DNA from 2 places in the Idiomarina sp. 28-8 genome. Region 2 is predicted to be linked to the other one. Evidence: predicted binding sites of a transcription regulator. Region 2 holds the regulator's gene; the other holds the start of a gene.
What was found. Region 2 encodes NrdR, which represses ribonucleotide reductase genes. Its sites were predicted from a motif close to AAACACNANATNTNGTGTTT; they were not measured.
Positions count from the first base shown of each region.

Region 1: the regulator NrdR is predicted to act here: its motif matches at 3,046-3,065, upstream of nrdG (anaerobic ribonucleoside-triphosphate reductase activating protein).

Region 1 is NZ_DF266789.1:635,717-640,593, reverse strand. Features, by position in the region: gene RJ32_RS03235 (ATP-binding protein) at 1-61, opposite strand, end outside; gene RJ32_RS03230 (hypothetical protein) at 136-411, opposite strand; gene RJ32_RS03225 (nitric-oxide reductase large subunit) at 486-2,726, opposite strand; gene nrdG (anaerobic ribonucleoside-triphosphate reductase activating protein) at 3,098-3,571, shown strand; gene nrdD (anaerobic ribonucleoside-triphosphate reductase) at 3,574-4,877, shown strand, end outside.
Region 2 is NZ_DF266794.1:61,448-66,324, forward strand. Features, by position in the region: gene ribBA (bifunctional 3,4-dihydroxy-2-butanone-4-phosphate synthase/GTP cyclohydrolase II) at 1-1,023, opposite strand, end outside; gene ribD (bifunctional diaminohydroxyphosphoribosylaminopyrimidine deaminase/5-amino-6-(5-phosphoribosylamino)uracil reductase RibD) at 1,037-2,164, opposite strand; gene nrdR (transcriptional regulator NrdR) at 2,157-2,606, opposite strand; gene glyA (serine hydroxymethyltransferase) at 2,646-3,902, opposite strand; gene ettA (energy-dependent translational throttle protein EttA) at 4,062-4,877, shown strand, end outside.

The sequences.
Region 1 (4,877 bases), on a different contig from region 2:
CAATTACGATAAGCGCAAGCGATACTCTGAAGACATTAATTATAGAAGCGTTGCGTATCATTCCGGGCGACGTCCTGAGTGAAAGTTCCGGTACATGATATAGCATTTCGAAAGAGGGGAACAAATAAGTGCGGATTAATTCATCAGTTTATTGCGGTGAAGAACTTTCTCGGTTCGGCGCGCTAACTTCTCCATAAAAACTAAGTCCGCTAAGGTTGGTTCTGCCAGTTCGTTGTCCAGGTCGGCCTGCCATTGGCTGACTTCAGCATCCAGCATTTCCATCATTTTTTTAGAGCAGCCACGACAAATACCCTGGCACATATCCGCTTCTTTTAAGCCAAAAGGAATATGCTTACGAATGACATCGAGTAATTGATACATCGCGGTTTTGGTATCGGGTTTGCGGCTCATACGTCCTCCAGTAAACGCCTCACAAAAGAAAGCCAGGCTTCTGCAACGATTGCAGAAGCCTGGTTTATTAAGGGTTAATCAGACTTATGCTTTAAGCCTTTTACAACTTGCCAGCTAATACCTAACGCACCGACGATGAAGACCATGTCGCCAAGGGTACGGAACCAGCGTAGGTTCTGTAATAGAGGCTGCTGCATAAAGGCTTCGCTACGTGCGTACCACAAACCTTCGGTGGCAGCGGCGTAGAACTGGATAAAGCCGACAGGCAGCAAGCTGGTGAAGAGCATCATTGCCAGACCAATGTTCATGGTCCAGAACGCCATTTTCATCAGTTTTTCATCGAACTGCAGGTTCGGGCGAATGTAGCGCAGAATCAACAGGACGAAACCAAGCGCCAGGAATCCGTAAACACCAAATAAAGCTGCGTGTGCGTGAGTTGGTGTAGTGTTTAAGCCTTGTACATAGTACAGCGAAATAGGTGGGTTGATCATAAAGCCCAGCACACCTGCGCCCAGCATGTTCCAGAAAGCAACTGCAACGAAGCACAATAGTGGCCACTTAATGCGTTGCATCCAGGTTGCGCGTTTTTGCAGGCTGTAGTTTTCCCAGGCTTCGTAGCCCAGCACAATCAGCGGTACCACTTCTAACGCTGAGAAAGTAGCGCCCACGGCCATAACTGGCGTGGTTGTTCCGGCAAAGTACAAGTGGTGGAAAGTACCTGGTACACCACCGAGCATAAACAGTGACGCGGAAGCTAACGCAGCCACGGTTGCCATGCGGCGGGAAACTAAGCCCATGCTGTGGAAAATAAAGGCCAGTGACGCAGTTGCGAAAACTTCGAAGAAACCTTCTACCCACAGGTGAACAATCCACCAGCGCCAGTATTCCATAATAGAAATGTGAGTACGCTCGCCGTAGAAGAAGCCGGCACCGTAGAACAGGCCAATGGCAACAACCGAAGCGGTAAATAACGCCAGTAGGTTCTTATCGCCTTTGACTTTAAATGCACCGACAACACAACGCATCATCAGTACCAGCCAGAAAACGATACCCAGGAACTTACCAATTTGCCATAGACGACCTAAGTCGACGTATTCGTAGCCCTGGTGACCTAACCAGAAGTTAAGGTGCTCCGGCATAATTTGCGCAATGGCTAACCAGTTACCGATAAAGGTACCTGCGACAACCAGAACCAGTGCCCAGAACAGGATATCGACACCCAGTTTCTGATATTTAGGATCTTTACCGCCATTAATAATTGGGGCAAGGAATAAACCAGCAGCCAGGAACCCGGTGGCAATCCAGAACATAGCGGCCTGAATGTGCCAGGTACGGGTTAAAGAGTAGGGGAACCACTCTGAAATATTAATGCCGTAGAATTCCTGTCCTTCGACTGTGTAGTGTGCGGTTAAGCCACCCAGTAAAACTTGTAGCGAGAACAACGCAACCACAATAAACAGGTATTTACCTAAGGCTTTTTGTGACGGCGTGAGCTTAATTTTGGCTATGGGGTCATGCTCTGGAGCAACAGGGTCTTCTTCGTCGTGTTGACGTAAAAACGCCCATGCCCAGATTAAGAAGCCAACACCGGCAATTAAGAGAATAACACTGACAATTGACCAGATAATATTTTCCGCGCTAGGCACGTTATCTATCAAGGTTTCATGTGGCCAGTTGTTGGTATAAGTAATATCTGAGTCAAAACGTTCTGTCGACGCGGCCCATGCTGTCCAGAAGAAAAAGTCGTTCATTACCGCACGACGTGCTTCTGAAGGAAGCGTATTTTCTTTCATGGCGTAGTTAACGCGGGTAGGGCGTAGCTCCGGATCATCGCTGAACAGTTTTGAGTAATACTCGCCGGTTTGCTCAATGGCCTGAATGCGTCGTTCGCTTAGAATAACGGTATCTGAAGCTTTATCGTAAGTATTGGTCCGATACTCTTCTTTTAGCTCGTACTCTAGTTGGTTTTGCTGCGAGCCCGCTAGCTGTTCGTAGGGTTTACCAAAGACTTCGTTGGCGCGAATGTCCAGCCAGGCCAGAAGTTCGCGGTGTAGCCAGTCAGCTGTCCAGTCGGGCGCCTGATAAGCACCGTGCCCCCAAATTGACCCCAGTTGCATGCCACCAACAGACTGCCAGGCGGTTTGCCCGTCTAAAACAGACTCTTCGGTTGCAATGACTTTGCCATTGGTACTCATGAACTTATCCGGAATAGGCGGAGCTTCCCGGTAAACTTCCGTTCCAAAATACCCTAAAAGTCCAAAGGTAATTGCGAGAACCGCAATTAACGTCCACCAAAGCTTACGATAACCGGCCATAATTGACCTCCTTGATGCTGAACAGCTTCATATTGTTACTCCATAGATTTATGAGCAGAGAATTTTTATTAATTCGCTATGCATTTACCTAAGTGCAATATTGAGGCCATATTTTAATTTTTTGATAAATAAGGAATTTAATTTTAAAAGGGTATTTATGACTTAAGTTTATTAGGTTGTTTTTACTTTTATGGTTAAAAGTACCCTAAAGGTTATTTCTACCCTTTAATGGGTATCTCTTTAAGGCTCCTGTCATTTCTTTCTTCTCGCTTAAATCTTGAGCGGGATCAATGCGCCCGAAACAGACTTAACTATGCTGAAGCACAATATGTAGTGATTATTTTTAAATTAATAACAATATATGGTGTTTTATGCCGGTTTCCCCTACAAGCCTACATTACAGTGCGGAGCAAGTTGTCTGGCAAGAAGTGCCGGGAGAAGTTGCCTTAGCCTACACCATTACCGGCTGTCCGGTTGGCTGTAAAGGCTGCCACAGTGTGGATAGCTGGCCGGTGGGAAGCGGGTCGCCTTTAACGCAGGAACATCTGGCACAGCAGCTGCAAAAATACCGTGGGTTAATAACCTGTGTTTTATTTCTGGGCGGTGAATGGCAGCCCACAGCACTACTGAAACTATTAAAGCAAGTACGAAACGAAGGGCTGGAGACCTGCCTGTATACAGGCTATGAAAGCGTCTCTATATCCCTTCGCGAACAACTGACTTACTTAAAAACCGGGCCGTGGATTGCTGCCCGGGGCGGGCTGGAAAGCCCAACCACCAACCAACGCTTTTATGATTTACGGACCCGGCAGTTATTGAACTGCAAGTTTCAAACAGGAGAATAATTATGTTGCGCTTAAACGAGGAACAAGTCACTGGCAAAGTCGATTTCATTCACGAGTATCTGCATGCTCAAAACGCGGCCGATGGCTCGAAAATGGATGCCAACGCCAATGTCACACAAAAGAATATAGCAACGCTTGAAGCCGAGTTAATGAAAGACTTTTTTGTGCAGGTTAACCGTAAGCAAGTCAGCAATAAAATCAGTGAGCTTTTTGGTAACGAGCTGGCAAAAGAATACGTTCGTCAAATTGAAGACCATGAAATTTACGTGCATGACGAAACCAGCCTTAAACCTTACTGTGTTTCGGTCACTATGTACCCGTTCTTACGTGATGGCTTAACCAAGCTGGGCGGTGAATCTCAGGCACCCAAGCACCTGGAATCGTTTTGCGGCACCTTTGTTAACTTTGTTTTTGCGGTGAGCTCGCAGTTTGCCGGAGCCGTTGCCACGGTCGAGTTCTTAACTTACTTTGATTACTTTGCCCGTAAAGACTACGGCGACGATTATTTAAATACCCATCGTCACCAGATTGAAAACCATCTGCAGCACGTGGTGTATGCGCTGAATCAGCCTGCGGCAGCACGCGGCTACCAGAGTGTGTTCTGGAATATCTCTATTTACGACCAGCATTACTTTGACAGTATGTTTGGTGAGTTTGTTTTCCCTGCGGACTTCACTAAACCAGAGTGGAACTCGGTGAGTGCACTACAGGACTTCTTCCTGGATTGGTTTAATAAGGAAAGGGAAAAAACGATATTGACCTTCCCGGTGGTGACGGTTGCTATGCTGACCAACGAGGGAGAATGCAAAGATCAGTTGTTTGCCGAAAAAATCGCCGGGGAAATGGCAAATGGCAATTCCTTTTTTGTTTATTTGTCTGACAATGCCGACTCGTTAGCCTCCTGTTGCCGACTACGCAGCGAAATTAGCGACAATACCTTTTCTTATACCCTGGGTGCGGGTGGTGTCGCTACAGGCTCTATTAATGTCATTACCATGAACATGAACCGTTTGGTGCAGGATGGCAGAGATTTAGAGGAAGAAGTCAGCAAAATTCACAAATATCAGGTGGCTTACAGAAAGTTGATGGAAGAATACAAGAAAGCGGGCTTATTAACCGTGTACGACGCGGGCTTTATTACCCTGGACAAGCAGTTTTTGACTATTGGTATTAACGGCATGGTTGAAGCGGCTGAATCTCAGGGCATTACTGCGGGAAACAACGAGGCCTATAAAGACTTTGTGCAAAGCCATCTAAAAGTGATTTATGACGCAAACAAGGCCGCTAAAAAAGAATACGGATATAT
Region 2 (4,877 bases):
AATGTTCAAGTCTGCCAGAATCTGTGAGCCTAAACCGACATTCCGGGACGCATTTGACGCCGACGTCGTTGGCTTGTGTTCGCCTTTGTCCTGAGCTTCAAACTCACACACCTGAGCAATGATGCTTTCCGGCGTCTGCTGACGACCAATAATAACCAGCACACCATCGTGTTCAGCAATATAGGACATAGCTTTCTGAATTGGCCAACTGCGTTTTGCTGCACGCTCCGTTAAAAAGGTATCGTGGAAGGTGTCCTGCAAATGAACTCGTACGTTAGTCGCTTTATCTTGCGAGAGATCACCGTGAACAAGAGCATAATGTACCTGTTCATCAATAGTGTCCTGATAAGTGATTAACCGGAACTTGCCAAATGCCGTAGGCAAATTACATTCAGCCACCCGTTCTATGGTTTTTTCCTGTATCGAGCGATATTCGATTAAATCGGCAATGGTGCCGACTTTTATACCATGCTCTTCAGAAAAAGCTTCAAGATCAGCGCGGCGCGCCATGGTGCCATCTTCGTTCAGTACTTCCACTATAACGGAGGCTGGTTCAAAACCAGCTAAACGCGCAAGATCACAACCCGCCTCAGTATGGCCTGCACGGTTCAATACCCCACCCGACTTCGCTTTTAACGGGAAAATATGTCCCGGCATGACTAAATCTTCGGGCTTGGCGTCTTTTTTCACAGCATCCAGCACGGTTTTCGCTCTGTCCGCCGCGGAAATACCTGTGGTTACACCCTCAGCAGCCTCAATCGAAACAGTAAAACTTGTTGCGTATGGTGCGTTGTTCTTATCCACCATTAACGGTAAGTTCAGTTGCTCGCAGCGTTCTTCAGTCAGCGTTAAGCAAATTAGTCCACGACCGTAACGCGCCATAAAGTTGATGGTTTCCGGCGTCACACACTCGGCTGCAATAATGATATCGCCTTCGTTTTCGCGGTCTTCGTCATCCATAAGGATAACCATTTTACCCTGACGAATATCTTCGATAATCTCTTCTGTGCTATGCAGTGACATAACGCTTTACCCTTTAATCTTGTGTATGAGGTACTGCTACCAAGCGTTGATCTGGGCCTACCTGCCGACGATCAATAATTTTAAATCTTGGTGCTGAAGCTAAATTCAACGGCTCGTTCATGTCGATAACCGAACGTCCGTGATGACCCAATAACTGACCCGAACTGTAAATCATCAATCTGTCGCATAATTGCTGCTGAATAAGAGCGCCCGCCAAATTTGCCCCACACTCAGTCCATAGCTGGTTAATTTCGCGGTTAGCCAATTCAACCATAAGTGCCGGCAGACTCACTTTACCGTTAGAGTCTGCGGCTATAATTAATTCATGACAATGTGGGTGGCGACTGGGTTTACCGGGAGTTGTGCGCACTAACCAAACCGGCGCCGGAGAGTCAAAAACTCTGGCCTCATCATTCACCCGGTGCTGACTGTCAATAATAATACGTACCGGCTGTTTTAATGGCTCAGGCAGTGCCCTTGATTTTGGCCACTGGTCAACACGCACCGTCAATTTAGGATCGTCAGCCAGAATCGTTGCGGCACCACTCAGTATGGCATCGCCCTGTGCCCGAAAAAACTGCACATCACTGCGGGCAGCAGAGGACGTTATCCATTGACTGCGGCCATCTGACAACGCCGTTTTTGCATCCAGTGAGGTTGCCATTTTTAGGGTTACCCATGGACGTTGTCGTGTCATTCGGGAAATAAACCCCGGATTCAGACTCTCCGCAGCCGATTGCAGTACACCGACGTCCACAGAAATACCCGCAGCTTTCAGACGCTGAATACCATTACCGCTGACCCGTGGATTTGGATCCTGCATGGCAACCACAACACGTTTTACTCCGGCCTCAATTAACGCATCGCAACAAGGCGGTGTACGACCAATATGACTGCATGGCTCCAACGTGACATAAGCCGTTGCGCCCCTAGCTTTTTGCCCTGCCGCGCGCAAAGCATGTACTTCAGCGTGAGGTTCGCCAGCCTGATGATGCCAGCCTTCACCAACAACTTCAGTCCCGAGAGTAATGACACAGCCAACCGCAGGGTTCGGCCTGGTCGTCATCAGCCCACGCCGTGCCAGCATTAACGCACGGTGCATCATTTGATGGTCAAAGTACTGCGGGTTTAACTCAGTCATTAAGGCGCGCTATTTCTTCACCAAATTCGCGAATGTCCTCAAACGAGCGATAAACAGAAGCAAAACGAACGTAAGCAACCTTGTCTATCTGCTTGAGATTTTCCATTACCAGACTGCCGACGAAGTTACTGCTTATTTCACGCTCACCGGTTGCCCGGATACTGGATTTAATCTTGTTAATAGCCTGCTCCATCAACTCGAGACTCACAGGCCGCTTTTCCAGCGCTCTCAGCAATCCATTTCGGAGTTTATCTTCGTTAAATGGTTCGCGGGAACCATCAGTTTTGATAACCCGCGGCATAACCAGCTCAGCGGTTTCAAAGGTTGTAAAGCGCTCCTTGCAATGATTACATTCACGCCGGCGACGAACCGAGGCACCATCCGCAACCAATCGCGAATCGATAACCTTAGTATCCTGTGTGCCGCAAAATGGACAATGCATTGCCTGACTCCTTTATGTGCGCTCTACAACTGATAGCAATTAACCGTAAACCGGAAACTTAGCGCATAACGCTTTTACTTGCTCGCGAACTTCATTAATTTTGCTTTCGTCAGCAATGTCATCCAGCACGTCGCAAATCCAGTTGGCGACCTGCTCAGCCTCAGCTTCTTTAAAGCCGCGGCGAGTAATTGCCGGCGTGCCTAAACGCAGACCTGAAGTGACAAAAGGTGAACGCGGGTCATTAGGAACCGCATTTTTGTTAACGGTAATGAACGCTTTACCTAAAGCCGCATCGGCGTCTTTACCAGTAATATCTTTGTCGATAAGGTCGACCAGGAATAAATGATTCTGAGTGCCGTTCGACACAATTTTGTAACCGCGCGCCTGCATGGTTTTTACCATGGCATTGGCGTTCACTAACACCTGCTTTTGGTAGTCTTTAAATTCTGGCTGCAACGCCTCCTGAAAAGCCACCGCTTTACCAGCGATAACGTGACACAGCGGCCCCCCCTGGTTACCCGGGAATACCGCACTGTTTAATTTCTTGTGTAACTTTTCGTCGTCACTGCCGGAAATAATCAAACCGCCACGAGGACCCGCCAGAGTTTTGTGCGTAGTGGTAGTGACAACATGAGCATAAGGTACAGGATTCGGATAAACGCCGGCAGCAACCAGACCCGCTACGTGCGCCATATCAACCATTAAATAAGCATCAACTTTATCGGCAATTTCACGGAATTTTGCCCAGTCAACAATGCCTGAATACGCAGAGAAACCTGCGACGATAACTTTCGGTTTATGTTCCAGCGCCAGCTTTTCAACTTCGGCATAGTCAATTTCACCGGTGGATTCATCCAGGCCGTATGAAACCGCATTGTAAAGTTTGCCCGAAAAGTTCACACCAGAGCCGTGTGTTAAGTGACCGCCGTGAGCCAGGCTCATACCAAGAAAGGTATCGCCGGCTTCCATCATTGCCATAAAGGCAGCGGTGTTGGCTTGAGAACCGGAATGCGGTTGTACGTTTGCATACTTGGCGCCGAACAATTCTTTTGCCCGCTCAATAGCCAAGTCTTCTACTTTATCAACAAACTCACAGCCGCCGTAGTAACGCTTGTGCGGATAGCCTTCTGCGTATTTGTTGGTCAGTTGTGACCCCTGAGCCTGCATTACCCGCGGACTGGTGTAGTTTTCCGATGCTATCAACTCAATGTGTTGTTCCTGACGTTCAACTTCACCCTGCATCGCCTGCCATAAGTCCGCGTCAAAGTCGGCAATGTTCATCTCAGATTTCAGCATTACAGCTCTCCAAATCATTAAATGGTCTTAATTTGCCCGCTATTTTACCTTAAAACACAAATGAGTGCCTAGTTCAGCACAACAAAGTTTGGGGATGTCCGTAAATAACAGTAAACTATGCAGTAACTTTTTTGTTGATAAGAAGGATTTTACGTCGCTATGGCGCAATATATCTATTCAATGTCGCGGGTGAGCAAAGTTGTTCCCCCCAAGAAAACGATTTTAAAAGACATTTCTCTGTCGTTTTATCCCGGCGCCAAAATTGGTGTTTTAGGCGTTAACGGTGCTGGTAAGTCGACCTTAATACGCATTATGGCGGGTGTTGATAATGAATACGAAGGCGAAGCCCGTCCGTTAGCAGGTATCCAAATTGGTTATCTGCCTCAGGAACCTCAGTTAGATGAAAATAAAACGGTGAAAGAAACCGTTGAAGAGGCTGTGGCAGATGTAAAAGAGGCCTTCGCTAAGCTTGACGAAATTTATGCCGCTTATGCCGACGAAAACGCAGATTTCGACGCCTTAGCAAAAGAGCAAGGTGAGCTTGAAGCCTTGTTGCAGGCAAAAGACGGGCATAATATCGACAACATTCTTGAGCGTGCTGCAGACGCACTGCGCCTGCCGGAGTGGGATGCAAAAATCGGTAACTTGTCAGGTGGTGAAAGACGCCGTGTGGCCATTTGCCGCCTGTTGCTGTCGAAGCCTGACATGCTGTTACTAGATGAGCCGACCAACCACCTGGATGCAGAATCGGTGGCCTGGCTTGAACGCTTCCTGCACGACTACAATGGTACTGTGGTTGCGATTACCCACGACCGCTATTTCCTTGATAACGTTGCGGGCTGGATCCTTGAACTGGACCGTGGTTACGGCATTCCGTGGGAAGGCAACTACTCCTCCTGGCTGGAGCAAAAAGAAAAGCGCCTGGAGCAGGAAGAGCGTTCTGAAAAAGCACGCCAGCGTACTATTAAGCAAGAG